DNA from 2 places in the Paenibacillus sp. FSL R7-0163 genome. Region 2 is predicted to be linked to the other one. Evidence: a T-box and tRNA genes for the amino acid it is inferred to sense, from the RefSeq annotation. Region 2 holds a T-box; the other holds one or more tRNA genes.
What was found. A T-box is a leader RNA that pairs with one kind of tRNA and senses whether it is charged. The one in region 2 lies ahead of trpS (tryptophan--tRNA ligase), so its partner is inferred to be a tRNA-Trp.

Region 1 (5,533 bases), 3.0 Mb from region 2:
CCACTTTTACATCAGGATCAACATACTGAGCACCTTGAATGTAGCCGACCAAGAAAGCATTAATCCCCGGAATATCCATACCGCCCACAAACCCAATCACATTCTCAGGGGTAGCATTCGGCATATCCGATTGTGTAGCTAATGCTGCTACGGCACCTGCCAAGAAAGATACTTCATTTGTCGCATAAGACATGTTGTACATGTTATCTGGTGCTTCATCGATGTCGGTATCATAATTAATGAATTTTTTGTCTGGATACAATTCTGCCGTTGCATTAAACATCTCTGTAATTTCAGAACCGCCAGAAATAATTACATCCCAATCCTCGGAAGCGATATCGTTAAATGTAGGCTCCCATTTCGTTTTATCAACGCCCATTTCAACAACCTTTGTTACTGCACCTAGTTCATTCTTAACCTTTTGCAAGCCGTTATTAGCGGAATCAAAAAATGATTTATCCCCAAGTGTCCCCGGAATCAGCAATACAACCTTGAGTTTATCCCCTGAACCTTTTTCTCCACCCTCAGCAGCGTTTGATCCAGTATTCGCAGAAGAACCGTTATTGGACGTGTTATTCCCACATGCTGTGACCAGAACCATCACCATTAATAACAACAAAGAAAGAACTTTTTTATTCATTACTCTATTCCACCCCTAATTTTAGTTGGTTAGTAATCCGGCAGAATCCCCATCTTCACCCATTGTATAATTCACGGTTCAAATGGAAATTCTCTTTTTTCCAAATAAAGTATCATTAAAAGTAATAAATTTAACGTTTAGGCTCAAAAATAGCAATAAAAATACCATTATTATTAATAATCCGCTTTATTTCCGAACGAGATGGCCAGTCAGGTTGCGAACTTTCGGATTTATTGATACGATCATAACAAATATTATTAAAAATAATTATATGATTTCGGTCATAGTTTTGTACGATTCGGCTAAAACATAAGTATTGGAGGATCATCATGGATCGTGTTCTATATATTGTAAGTGCCACACATGAGCTAAATACTTATATCCCTCCACACCAGCATGAATGCTACGAACTGGTCTATTATTTACAGGGGGTAGGGACAACCAATGTTGGCCCACGAAGTTACCATTTTCGCTCCTCTTCTTTCGCGCTTGTGCCACCCAATCATAAACATGACGAGCACCACCGTGAGGATGCAAATGTATTATTTGTAGGCTTCCACTCGGAACACCCTAATATGAGTAATCTGCTCGGCGTATATGAAGATGATAAAGATCAGACCGTTCTTCAAATCCTGCTGCGAATGAAAGCAGAGTTTACACGTAAGCAAGACGGATTCTCTGAGCTTCTAAACCTACAAATGAGCGAGATTACCGTCCATCTTATGAGGCTTCTTAGTGCCTCTGGATATCAATCCCCATCAGAAGATCGAGTACAATATGTCCTTAATTATATGAATGAGCATTATCGCCATAAATTGTCCGTCGAAACACTATCAGAAATGTCCGGATATAGCTACGATCGTTTTCGCCATCTATTTAAAGAACGTTTCGGGTCCTCACCCCTGCGGTATTTGCTGTTAAAACGCCTGGAGTATGCAAAATCTCTATTACGTCATACTCAGATGCAAATCTCTGAAGTATCTGCTGCTGCAGGTTTTGTGAACGATGCCCAATTCTGCAATATGTTTAAACGAGAAATAGGTCATACCCCGCGAGCATTCCGCATTAATAATCAATCAGGTTAATCACTAATCAGATTAAAAAAAGCCGTTGAAATAGAGAAACTCCTCTATTCAACGGCTTAATCCTGTAAAACTAAGAACATAAAGAAAAAAGGTTAGTAAGATTGCTTATAAAAGCAATCTTACTAACCCTTTTAAGATACCGGCGAGAGGACTCGAACCTCCACGGTTTCCCACTCGATTTTGAGTCGAGCGCGTCTGCCATTCCGCCACGCCGGCACATATGAACTAAATGGAGGCGCCACCCAGATTTGAACTGGGGATAAAGCTTTTGCAGAGCTTTGCCTTACCACTTGGCTATGGCGCCATGTAAATTTTGGAGCGGACGACGGGAATCGAACCCGCGACCCTCGCCTTGGCAAGGCGATGCTCTACCGCTGAGCCACGTCCGCATAAAATGGCTGGGGATATAGGATTCGAACCTATGAGTGACGGAGTCAAAGTCCGTTGCCTTACCGCTTGGCTAATCCCCAATAACATTTTAAAGTAAAATGGGGCGACTGATGGGTCTCGAACCCACGAATGCCGGAACCACAATCCGGTGCGTTAACCCCTTCGCCACAGTCGCCATATTAAGTTGATATTGTTGCCATTATTCATTTTAAAGTAAATGGGGCGGCCGATGGGTCTCGAACCCACGAATGCCGGAACCACAATCCGGTGCGTTAACCCCTTCGCCACGGCCGCCATATTAAACTTTAGAAAGAACTTGGCAGGGGCAGCAGGAATTGAACCCACACCAACGGTTTTGGAGACCGTTGTTCTACCTTTAAACTATGCCCCTAAAAACTGGTGGAGGATGATGGATTCGAACCACCGAACACTTACGTGAGCAGATTTACAGTCTGATGCGTTTGGCCACTTCGCTAATCCTCCAAGGATGGTGCCGGCGAGAGGACTTGAACCCCCAACCTACTGATTACAAGTCAGTTGCTCTACCAATTGAGCTACACCGGCATGGCACTCATTCTTTTGTGATAATAAATGGTGGCTCGGGACGGAATCGAACCGCCGACACGAGGATTTTCAGTCCTCTGCTCTACCGACTGAGCTACCGAGCCATGATGAAAGTGGCGGAACCGACGGGATTCGAACCCGCGATCTCCTGCGTGACAGGCAGGCATGTTAGGCCAACTACACCACGGTTCCAAAAGATATAATTGCTTAAGTTAATTGGTTGCGGGGGCAGGATTTGAACCTGCGGCCTTCGGGTTATGAGCCCGACGAGCTACCGGGCTGCTCCACCCCGCGTCAGTAAAAATATGTTATGGTGGAGGCTGAGGGGATCGAACCCCCGACCCTCTGCTTGTAAGGCAGATGCTCTCCCAGCTGAGCTAAGCCTCCATAAACAACAATTGTTATTGTACCAAAGTCCACTAGGATAAATCAAGTGAAAATTTGGTGACCCGTATGGGATTCGAACCCATGTTACCTCCGTGAAAGGGAGGTGTCTTAACCCCTTGACCAACGGGCCATACTAATTAAAAATTTGTGGCGGAGAGAGAGGGATTCGAACCCTCGAGACGCTTGTGGCGCCTACACGATTTCCAATCGTGCTCCTTCGGCCAAACTCGGACACCTCTCCATATGGCTCCCCGAACAGGACTCGAACCTGTGACAACTCGATTAACAGTCGAGTGCTCTACCAACTGAGCTATCAGGGAATATTCATACCAGGCTTGATGCCTGAAAACTGAATCCGAAACGAATTTGCATTCTAAGTATAGGATAAGCCCTCGACCGATTAGTATTGGTCAGCTCCATGCATTGCTGCACTTCCACCTCCAACCTATCTACCTCGTCGTCTTCAAGGGGTCTTACTAATTGGGAAATCTCATCTTGAGGGGGGCTTCACGCTTAGATGCTTTCAGCGCTTATCCCGTCCGTACGTAGCTACCCAGCCATGCTCCTGGCGGAACAACTGGTGCACCAGCGGTACGTCCATCCCGGTCCTCTCGTACTAAGGACAGCTCCTCTCAAATTTCCTGCGCCCACGACAGATAGGGACCGAACTGTCTCACGACGTTCTGAACCCAGCTCGCGTACCGCTTTAATGGGCGAACAGCCCAACCCTTGGGACCTACTTCAGCCCCAGGATGCGATGAGCCGACATCGAGGTGCCAAACCTCCCCGTCGATGTGGACTCTTGGGGGAGATAAGCCTGTTATCCCCAGGGTAGCTTTTATCCGTTGAGCGATGGCCCTTCCATGCGGTACCACCGGATCACTAAGTCCGACTTTCGTCCCTGCTCGACTTGTAGGTCTCGCAGTCAAGCTCCCTTATGCCTTTGCACTCTGCGAATGATTTCCAACCATTCTGAGGGAACCTTGGAACGCCTCCGTTACTCTTTAGGAGGCGACCGCCCCAGTCAAACTGCCCGCCTGACACGGTCCCCGTACCCGATAAGGGTACTAGGTTAGAACCTAGATACGATCAGGGTGGTATCCCAACGGCGCCTCCACCGAAGCTTGCGCTCCGATTTCTACGGCTCCCACCTATCCTGTACAGATCGTACCCAAATTCAATATCAAGCTGCAGTAAAGCTCCATGGGGTCTTTCCGTCTTGTCGCGGGTAACCTGCATCTTCACAGGTATTAAAATTTCACCGGATCTCTCGTTGAGACAGCGCCCAAGTCGTTACGCCATTCGTGCGGGTCAGAATTTACCTGACAAGGAATTTCGCTACCTTAGGACCGTTATAGTTACGGCCGCCGTTTACTGGGGCTTCGGTTCATAGCTTCGGGTTACCCCTAACCACTCCCCTTAACCTTCCAGCACCGGGCAGGCGTCAGCCCGTATACTTCGCCTTGCGGCTTCGCACAGACCTGTGTTTTTGCTAAACAGTCGCTTGGGCCTTTTCACTGCGGCCCCCTCGTGCTATTCACACTACCGGGGCACCCCTTCTCCCGAAGTTACGGGGTCATTTTGCCGAGTTCCTTAACGAGAGTTCTTCCGCGCGCCTTAGAATTCTCTTCTCGCCTACCTGTGTCGGTTTGCGGTACGGGCACCTTCTCCTGGCTAGAGGCTTTTCTTGGCAGTGTGAGATCATGACCTTCGCTACTATAATTTTCGCTCCCCATCACAGCCCAGCCTTATCGATGTGCGGATTTGCCTACACATCAGCCTCACTGCTTAGACGGACATCCATCAGTCCGCGTCACTACCCTCCTGCGTCACCCCATCGCTCATAGCGGATTACGGTGGTACAGTAATTTCAAACTGTTGTCCTTCGACTACGCCTTTCGGCCTCGCCTTAGGTCCCGACTTACCCTGAGCGGACGAGCCTTCCTCAGGAAACCTTGGGCTTTCGGCGGATCAGATTCTCACTGATCTTTTCGTTACTCATACCGGCATTCTCACTTGTGTAGTGTCCAGCGCTCTTTTCAGTACACCTTCAACCCCTACACAACGCTCCCCTACCCCAGATACATAGTATCTAGCCATAGCTTCGGTGGTGTGTTTAGCCCCGTTACATTTTCGGCGCAGAGTCACTCGACCAGTGAGCTATTACGCACTCTTTCAATGGTGGCTGCTTCTAAGCCAACATCCTGGTTGTCTGTGCAACTCCACATCCTTTCCCACTTAACACACACTTGGGGACCTTAGCTGATGGTCTGGGCTGTTTCCCTTTTGACAATGGATCTTAGCACTCACTGTCTGACTCCCGGCAATAAGTATATGGCATTCGGAGTTTGACTGAGCTTGGTAATCCTTGCGGACCCCGCACCCAATCAGTGCTCTACCTCCACTACTCTTATACCGAGGCTAGCCCTAAAGCTATTTCGGGGAGAACCAGCTATCTCCGAGTTCG
Region 2 (5,533 bases):
TCGATTACTATCCACAGTGGCAGGCTGAGATGATGGAGAAATTCGCGGAAGAAAATGGTGCCATCTTACATATTAAAGTACCTGATCCGGAACTGTTTAATGGCATTGATTCTTCTAAGGTATCTAGAGCAGTCAAAGCAGCAGCTATTGCTCGCAAGAACTACTCCAAATATACTCGGAACAGCAAAATCAGCTGGTCTCTGGTCAAAGCGCCAACACGTGCTTGGGCGAACAAGGTTTTTGCCGATCTTCCTGAAGAAGAGCGGGTAGAGGCGATGTGGGAAGCTGTATTCCAGATGAATCGTGTGGGCAGCGATGATCCGGTAGCTGCTTGGAGAGAGCATATTGGTCAGTTGAAAGAAAGTCAGGATAGAATGAACGCTAAACGTTATAAAAGCCTGCATTACCGTGCTCCGGGAACGGATCTGCATGTAGAGCTTCCGGAAGGCCATTTATGGCGCGGGGGTGGCGGTGAGAATGATAAAGGTGTTTATTTTGTTGCTAATATGCCAACGGAAGAGATTTATTCCATGCCCCATCGTACTGGAGTGAATGGCACAGTTAGAAGCACGCTCCCTCTTAATTTGAATGGACGTTTAGTTGAAGGACTTTCATTCACTTTTGAAAAGGGGAAAGTCGTAGCTTATGAAGCTGAATCCGGACGTGAGCATTTAACCTCACTGCTGGCAACGGATGAAGGTGCATCTTATCTAGGAGAAGTAGCCTTAGTGCAGCATGATTCTCCAATCTCTCGCTTGAACCGCATTTTTTACAATACAGGGATTGATGAGAATGCCTCCTGCCATTTCGCGCTAGGAAGTGCTTATCCTGTAAATATTGAAGGCGGCACAAAGCTTACGAACGAAGAGCTTGTGGCTAGAGGAGCTAATGTCAGCTTAACTCATGTCGATTTTATGATCGGTTCAGCAGAGCTGGATATTGACGGAGAGCTGGCGGACGGCACGATTGAACCCGTATTCCGTAAGGGAAATTGGGTGTTGTAAGGAGAAGAAAAAAGCCGGATCTCTTCCAATGAGCTTCCGGCTTTTTTGAGTACCTATAAATATCATTTTTAGATTGAAAAATAGTTAAGACTCATAGCCTCACGTACTTCGGCCATTGTTTCCTGAGCAATGCTGCGGGCATGCTGTGTTCCAGAGATTAAGATTTCCTGCACAAGCTTGGGCTTAGTAGCATAATAGGAACGCCGCTCTCGCATCGGTTCTATAAGCTGATCTAGAGCTGTCGAAATCAACTGTTTGCAAGCAGAACAACCCATGGTACCCCGCTCACAGCCTTCACGAATTTCGGTTACCCCCGCTGAGCGAAAAGCACCATGATAAGCAAAAATAGGACAGATATCTGGATGTCCGGGATCATTTTTATGCACACGCGCAGGATCGGTTGTGGCTTTTCTTATCTTGAAGGTGATTTCTTCCTTAGTGGAGTCCAGCTCGATGGCATTGCCAAGGCTTTTACTCATTTTAGCGTTGCCATCCGTACCCACAAGTCTCGGCGTCTCACTGATCAGCGCTTTGGGTTCCACCAGTATCGGGCTGTACAGCTCGTTGAATCTGCGGACGATTTTGCGGGTTAATTCCAGATGGGGGAGCTGGTCTTCTCCTACAGGAATGATCGTTGCTTTACAAAAAGTTATGTCAGCAGTCTGACTAACTGGATAACCTAGAAAACCGTAATACAATTCATCAAAGCTGGAATTTTTTGATTCGGCTTTAATCGTGGGATTATGCCGTAAAGAATTCACAGTAACAAACATAGAGAACAAGATGGTCAGCTCTGCGATTTCAGGGATCATCGATTGAATAAATATAGTTGTTTTCTCCGGATTTATACCCGCAGATAAATAGTCCAGTGTGATCTCATGCAGATGTTGACCCAGTAGCTGCGGACGATCAAAATGGGTCGTTAGGGCTTGAATATCCGCTAAAAACACAAAAGTTTCATATTGCTCCTGAAGGGCTACTCGGGTCTGCAAGCTGCCGGCGTAATGGCCAAGGTGAAGCTTTCCAGTCACTCGATCTCCAGTTAAGACACGTTCGTTCATCATATAAAAATTCCTCCTGTTATTTAGCATTTGGTTACACTCGAGTCGCCACCACCAGCCATCATCCATGGCCATCACCTCCTTTAAATGACAAAAAAACCTCATCCAATAAGGACGAAGTTGTCGTGGTACCACCTTAAATGATCGTGTCACCTTACGATTCTTGGCTTTCGATCTTCTCTTACCTGTACGGAGAGGTTGAATTAATTCTCGATACAGGTCCCTTGATAACGGCGGGAACCCCGGTTTTCCCTACTGCATCCATTAAGATAGTTCGGAAAAACAACTATAAAGGCCATTCGAGCATACGCTGGTCACCGGTTCGCACCTACCACCGGCTCTCTGAAGACCATGTTCGTCTGTCTACTTACCCTTTGTCATCGTTGTTCATGATATGTGAATTATTGTAATTCTGAACAGGGGTGTTGTCAATGAGTGGAAATCGTATGGTGATTGATGAGGTATCTAGGTTTATATGATCTAGCAAAGTATACCTTAAATGTATATAATCATCAGGAATTTAGTCCAATCTATCATTGCGGATTCACAATATACTACTCTATAACCTTGAAATGGAGTGATGATAAATGGCGACAATAATAAGTTATGGGTCACAGGCAAAAATCCCGTTAGATCCGTTTACTACAGCTATAACGGTTGCAGGGATTCCTGGAGCTGGAGCGGGTCTAGCCACAGCGCAAGTAAATATTAGTCCGGCTAATCCGGCTTCTTTCTCCAGTAGAGTCGAGTTAAATGGTAGTTTTAGTCTTACTGCACTTGCTAATAGCCAATTTCTTGTTATCATCCGACGAGCTGGAGTCGATATTTATAGATCCTTTTATCGTTTTACTACTATTACTGATATTCAATTAAGTGCTCAGTGGGTTGATGGTGCTTATATTGGAGTCCACAATTATGAATTGGTAATTCAGAATGATAGCAACTTGCCTATAAATCTATTTGGACCCATATCATTCACAGCAACTGCTATTGGAGGAGAGGGCGTAATTTAAGTTATGTTCCTATGCGCCATTCAAGGGACGGGTGAATCAAAGCTTTGGACAGTTGAATCGATCTGATTCAGCTGTCCTTTTTTCATGAACGTATAATTGAAGTACAACTCTCGCAGCATAAATATCCAACCATACCCTTGATAGAGCGGTTTATTTATTTAAAATGTTATCCTCTAAAACAGCGTATTTATCGCCGAATTGCTTAATGATATGTTGTTCTCCCCAATTACATAATGCAGTCAAAATATCGCTTAAACTATCACCATATTCACTAAGCTCGTATTCTACTTTTGGTGGAACCTGATTATAAACAATTCGGTTGATGATTCCATCTGCCTCAAGCTCGCGTAGCTGCTGGGTTAACATTTTTTGAGTAATGCCGGGCATCAACTGTTTTAACTCGGAGGTGCGTTTTTTGCCATGAGTTAAATGACATAGAATTACGCATTTCCATTTCCCTCCGATGACCTCTAGTGTGGCTTCAACAGAAATATTGTATTTTTTCTTGACAGTTGTTGTTGGTGTTGTTGTCATGATAACCTCCATGGTATGGGTACTTTTTAGTACCTATGGCACTTTTAAGTGCGTACTATTGATTATGTCCAATTTAACCTATCATAACATTTTTCGTTCAATTTTTATAGAATGCTATAATTTAGAGAGCTTTTGGCAAAAAAGTTAAACGAAACAAAAACCGTTTCTATACCTCCCCCGTCTTAATCTATGAAAGGTTGAAGAGGGGAGGCTAAGGAAGGACATGACGATGACTAATGCAGAAATGAAAAAAGTAACGATTCTTGATACTCGGAGCGAGACGGATTTTTACGATTCGATATTGGTACATAGAGAACAACTGTACAGTATTGCTTATAGTTACTTGCGGAACCGAAACGATGCGCTGGAAGCGATGCAGGAAATGACTTGCCGGGCCTGGATTAAAAGAAAAACATTAAAGGACCCCAAAGCATTCAAATCATGGATTATTCGAATTCTAATTTATGTCTGTATAGATGAACAAAGACGAAGAAAACGTTCCATGCCGCTGGTAGATGAAAGAATAGGAGAACAGGTCACACATATTGGCCATCATCGGATGGAAATGTTGTGGGCACTTGAGCAGGTTAAGCCCAAGTATCGCCATGTGCTGCTGCTAAAATACTACAACGATATGACCTTGACTGAGATCGCTAACATTATGAATAAACCCGAGGGAACGGTTAAGACTTGGCAACATAAAGGGCTCAAGCAGTTGCGAACCATCATAAAGAATCGGGGTGAATGGAACAATGAGTAGTCAAGAGGAGCTTGCCATGTTAAGCGATGCCGAACGTATCCCACAAGAACAAAAAATAGAGAATGCAGCCGCTCAAATCTATGCGATCCAAGCAGGCTTGGAATTAGGCAAGAAACGTGGCAGAAGGTTAATGTTCACAAAAAGCGCGATGTCTGTGCTGGCGGCTGCAGTGATGATAGCGGGCCTGCTGTTCTTCAATCCAACCCAGCTGATGCCACAGCAAGGGACTTCGAGTGCTGAAACGTTCGATTGGGGCGTGTTGGAGCCTTTTAAAACATTGGCTGCAGCTGATATTGATGCTCTTACTTTAGAGTCTGCAATCCGGAATGATTATGTACAAATCGTTAATAAGAGTGCTGAATCAAATGGATATAAAATTACTCTGAATGCTGTGCTTGCTGATGAAAACAAAATCATGCTGCTGTATACAGGAACAACAAGTGATGGTCAGGAAGTGTACAGTGTAAATAGTGTGAAGCTGACAGATGCTGAAACTGGACGAGATGTAATGGAGGAGAATGGGAATAGAGGCGGAATGGGAGCACACGCAGAGGGAACCATATATACTTGGCTCGGCAAAACTGTATTTTCACTGGACCGAAATAAACCAAGGCCAACAGACGTAGTGGCGGATTTTCAGATTGCCTCTGTAGACCCGGGAATGTTAAGTAAACCGAAAACAGGAACGGTTTTATCTGACATGCGGTATTCTGATCGTTTAAAAGTAAACTTCTCTATTGATCCTAAGTTTTGGGAGCTGAAGACGGAGACGTTAGTTGTGGACCACCCTTTCAAAATTGACGGACAGGAAGTAAAACTAGCCGAAGTCGAGCTTTCTCCGTTAAGCATAGCGCTCAAATATACGATAAATGAGGAATTGCAAACGGATTGGATCGTCCGAAATGAACTGTTTCAAAAGCTCCCCTATGAATTAACTGCGCAGGTTGGGAAGCACGACATTAAAATTAATCCGAATTCTGGTAGTGGAGCTGATGATGGATTTATAAGTTACTTCAGCAGTAATGTGTTGGATCACCCGAAGTCACTGCGTTTGAAGCTTAGTGCGGGGGCAGATCGAGAGAAAGAAGAGTATATTGATATTCTGAAAAAATGAGCGGTAAGCGATATTAGTGAATATGCGTTGGAAGTCGTAATATAGAA

Region 1: it has a tRNA-Trp gene. The T-box ahead of trpS (tryptophan--tRNA ligase) is inferred to sense a tRNA for this amino acid. The anticodon was not compared.

The regions. Positions count from the first base shown of each region.
Region 1 covers NZ_CP150224.1:202,755-208,287, reverse strand. The annotation lists gene NST45_RS00955 (BMP family ABC transporter substrate-binding protein) at 1-640, opposite strand, end outside; gene NST45_RS00950 (AraC family transcriptional regulator) at 970-1,725, shown strand; tRNA gene NST45_RS00945 (tRNA-Leu) at 1,863-1,941, opposite strand; tRNA gene NST45_RS00940 (tRNA-Cys) at 1,956-2,029, opposite strand; tRNA gene NST45_RS00935 (tRNA-Gly) at 2,040-2,114, opposite strand; tRNA gene NST45_RS00930 (tRNA-Gln) at 2,121-2,195, opposite strand; tRNA gene NST45_RS00925 (tRNA-His) at 2,215-2,290, opposite strand; tRNA gene NST45_RS00920 (tRNA-His) at 2,334-2,409, opposite strand; tRNA gene NST45_RS00915 (tRNA-Trp) at 2,433-2,506, opposite strand; tRNA gene NST45_RS00910 (tRNA-Tyr) at 2,513-2,598, opposite strand; tRNA gene NST45_RS00905 (tRNA-Thr) at 2,604-2,679, opposite strand; tRNA gene NST45_RS00900 (tRNA-Phe) at 2,708-2,783, opposite strand; tRNA gene NST45_RS00895 (tRNA-Asp) at 2,794-2,871, opposite strand; tRNA gene NST45_RS00890 (tRNA-Met) at 2,897-2,973, opposite strand; tRNA gene NST45_RS00885 (tRNA-Val) at 2,991-3,066, opposite strand; tRNA gene NST45_RS00880 (tRNA-Glu) at 3,122-3,196, opposite strand; tRNA gene NST45_RS00875 (tRNA-Ser) at 3,215-3,307, opposite strand; tRNA gene NST45_RS00870 (tRNA-Asn) at 3,311-3,386, opposite strand; rRNA gene NST45_RS00865 (23S ribosomal RNA) at 3,447-5,533, opposite strand, start outside.
Region 2 covers NZ_CP150224.1:3,223,920-3,229,452, reverse strand. The annotation lists gene NST45_RS14360 (aminopeptidase) at 1-1,004, shown strand, start outside; gene trpS (tryptophan--tRNA ligase) at 1,073-2,068, opposite strand; T-box leader at 2,173-2,455, opposite strand; gene NST45_RS14350 (hypothetical protein) at 2,653-3,078, shown strand; gene NST45_RS14345 (winged helix-turn-helix transcriptional regulator) at 3,229-3,612, opposite strand; gene NST45_RS14340 (sigma-70 family RNA polymerase sigma factor) at 3,836-4,372, shown strand; gene NST45_RS14335 (DUF4179 domain-containing protein) at 4,365-5,486, shown strand.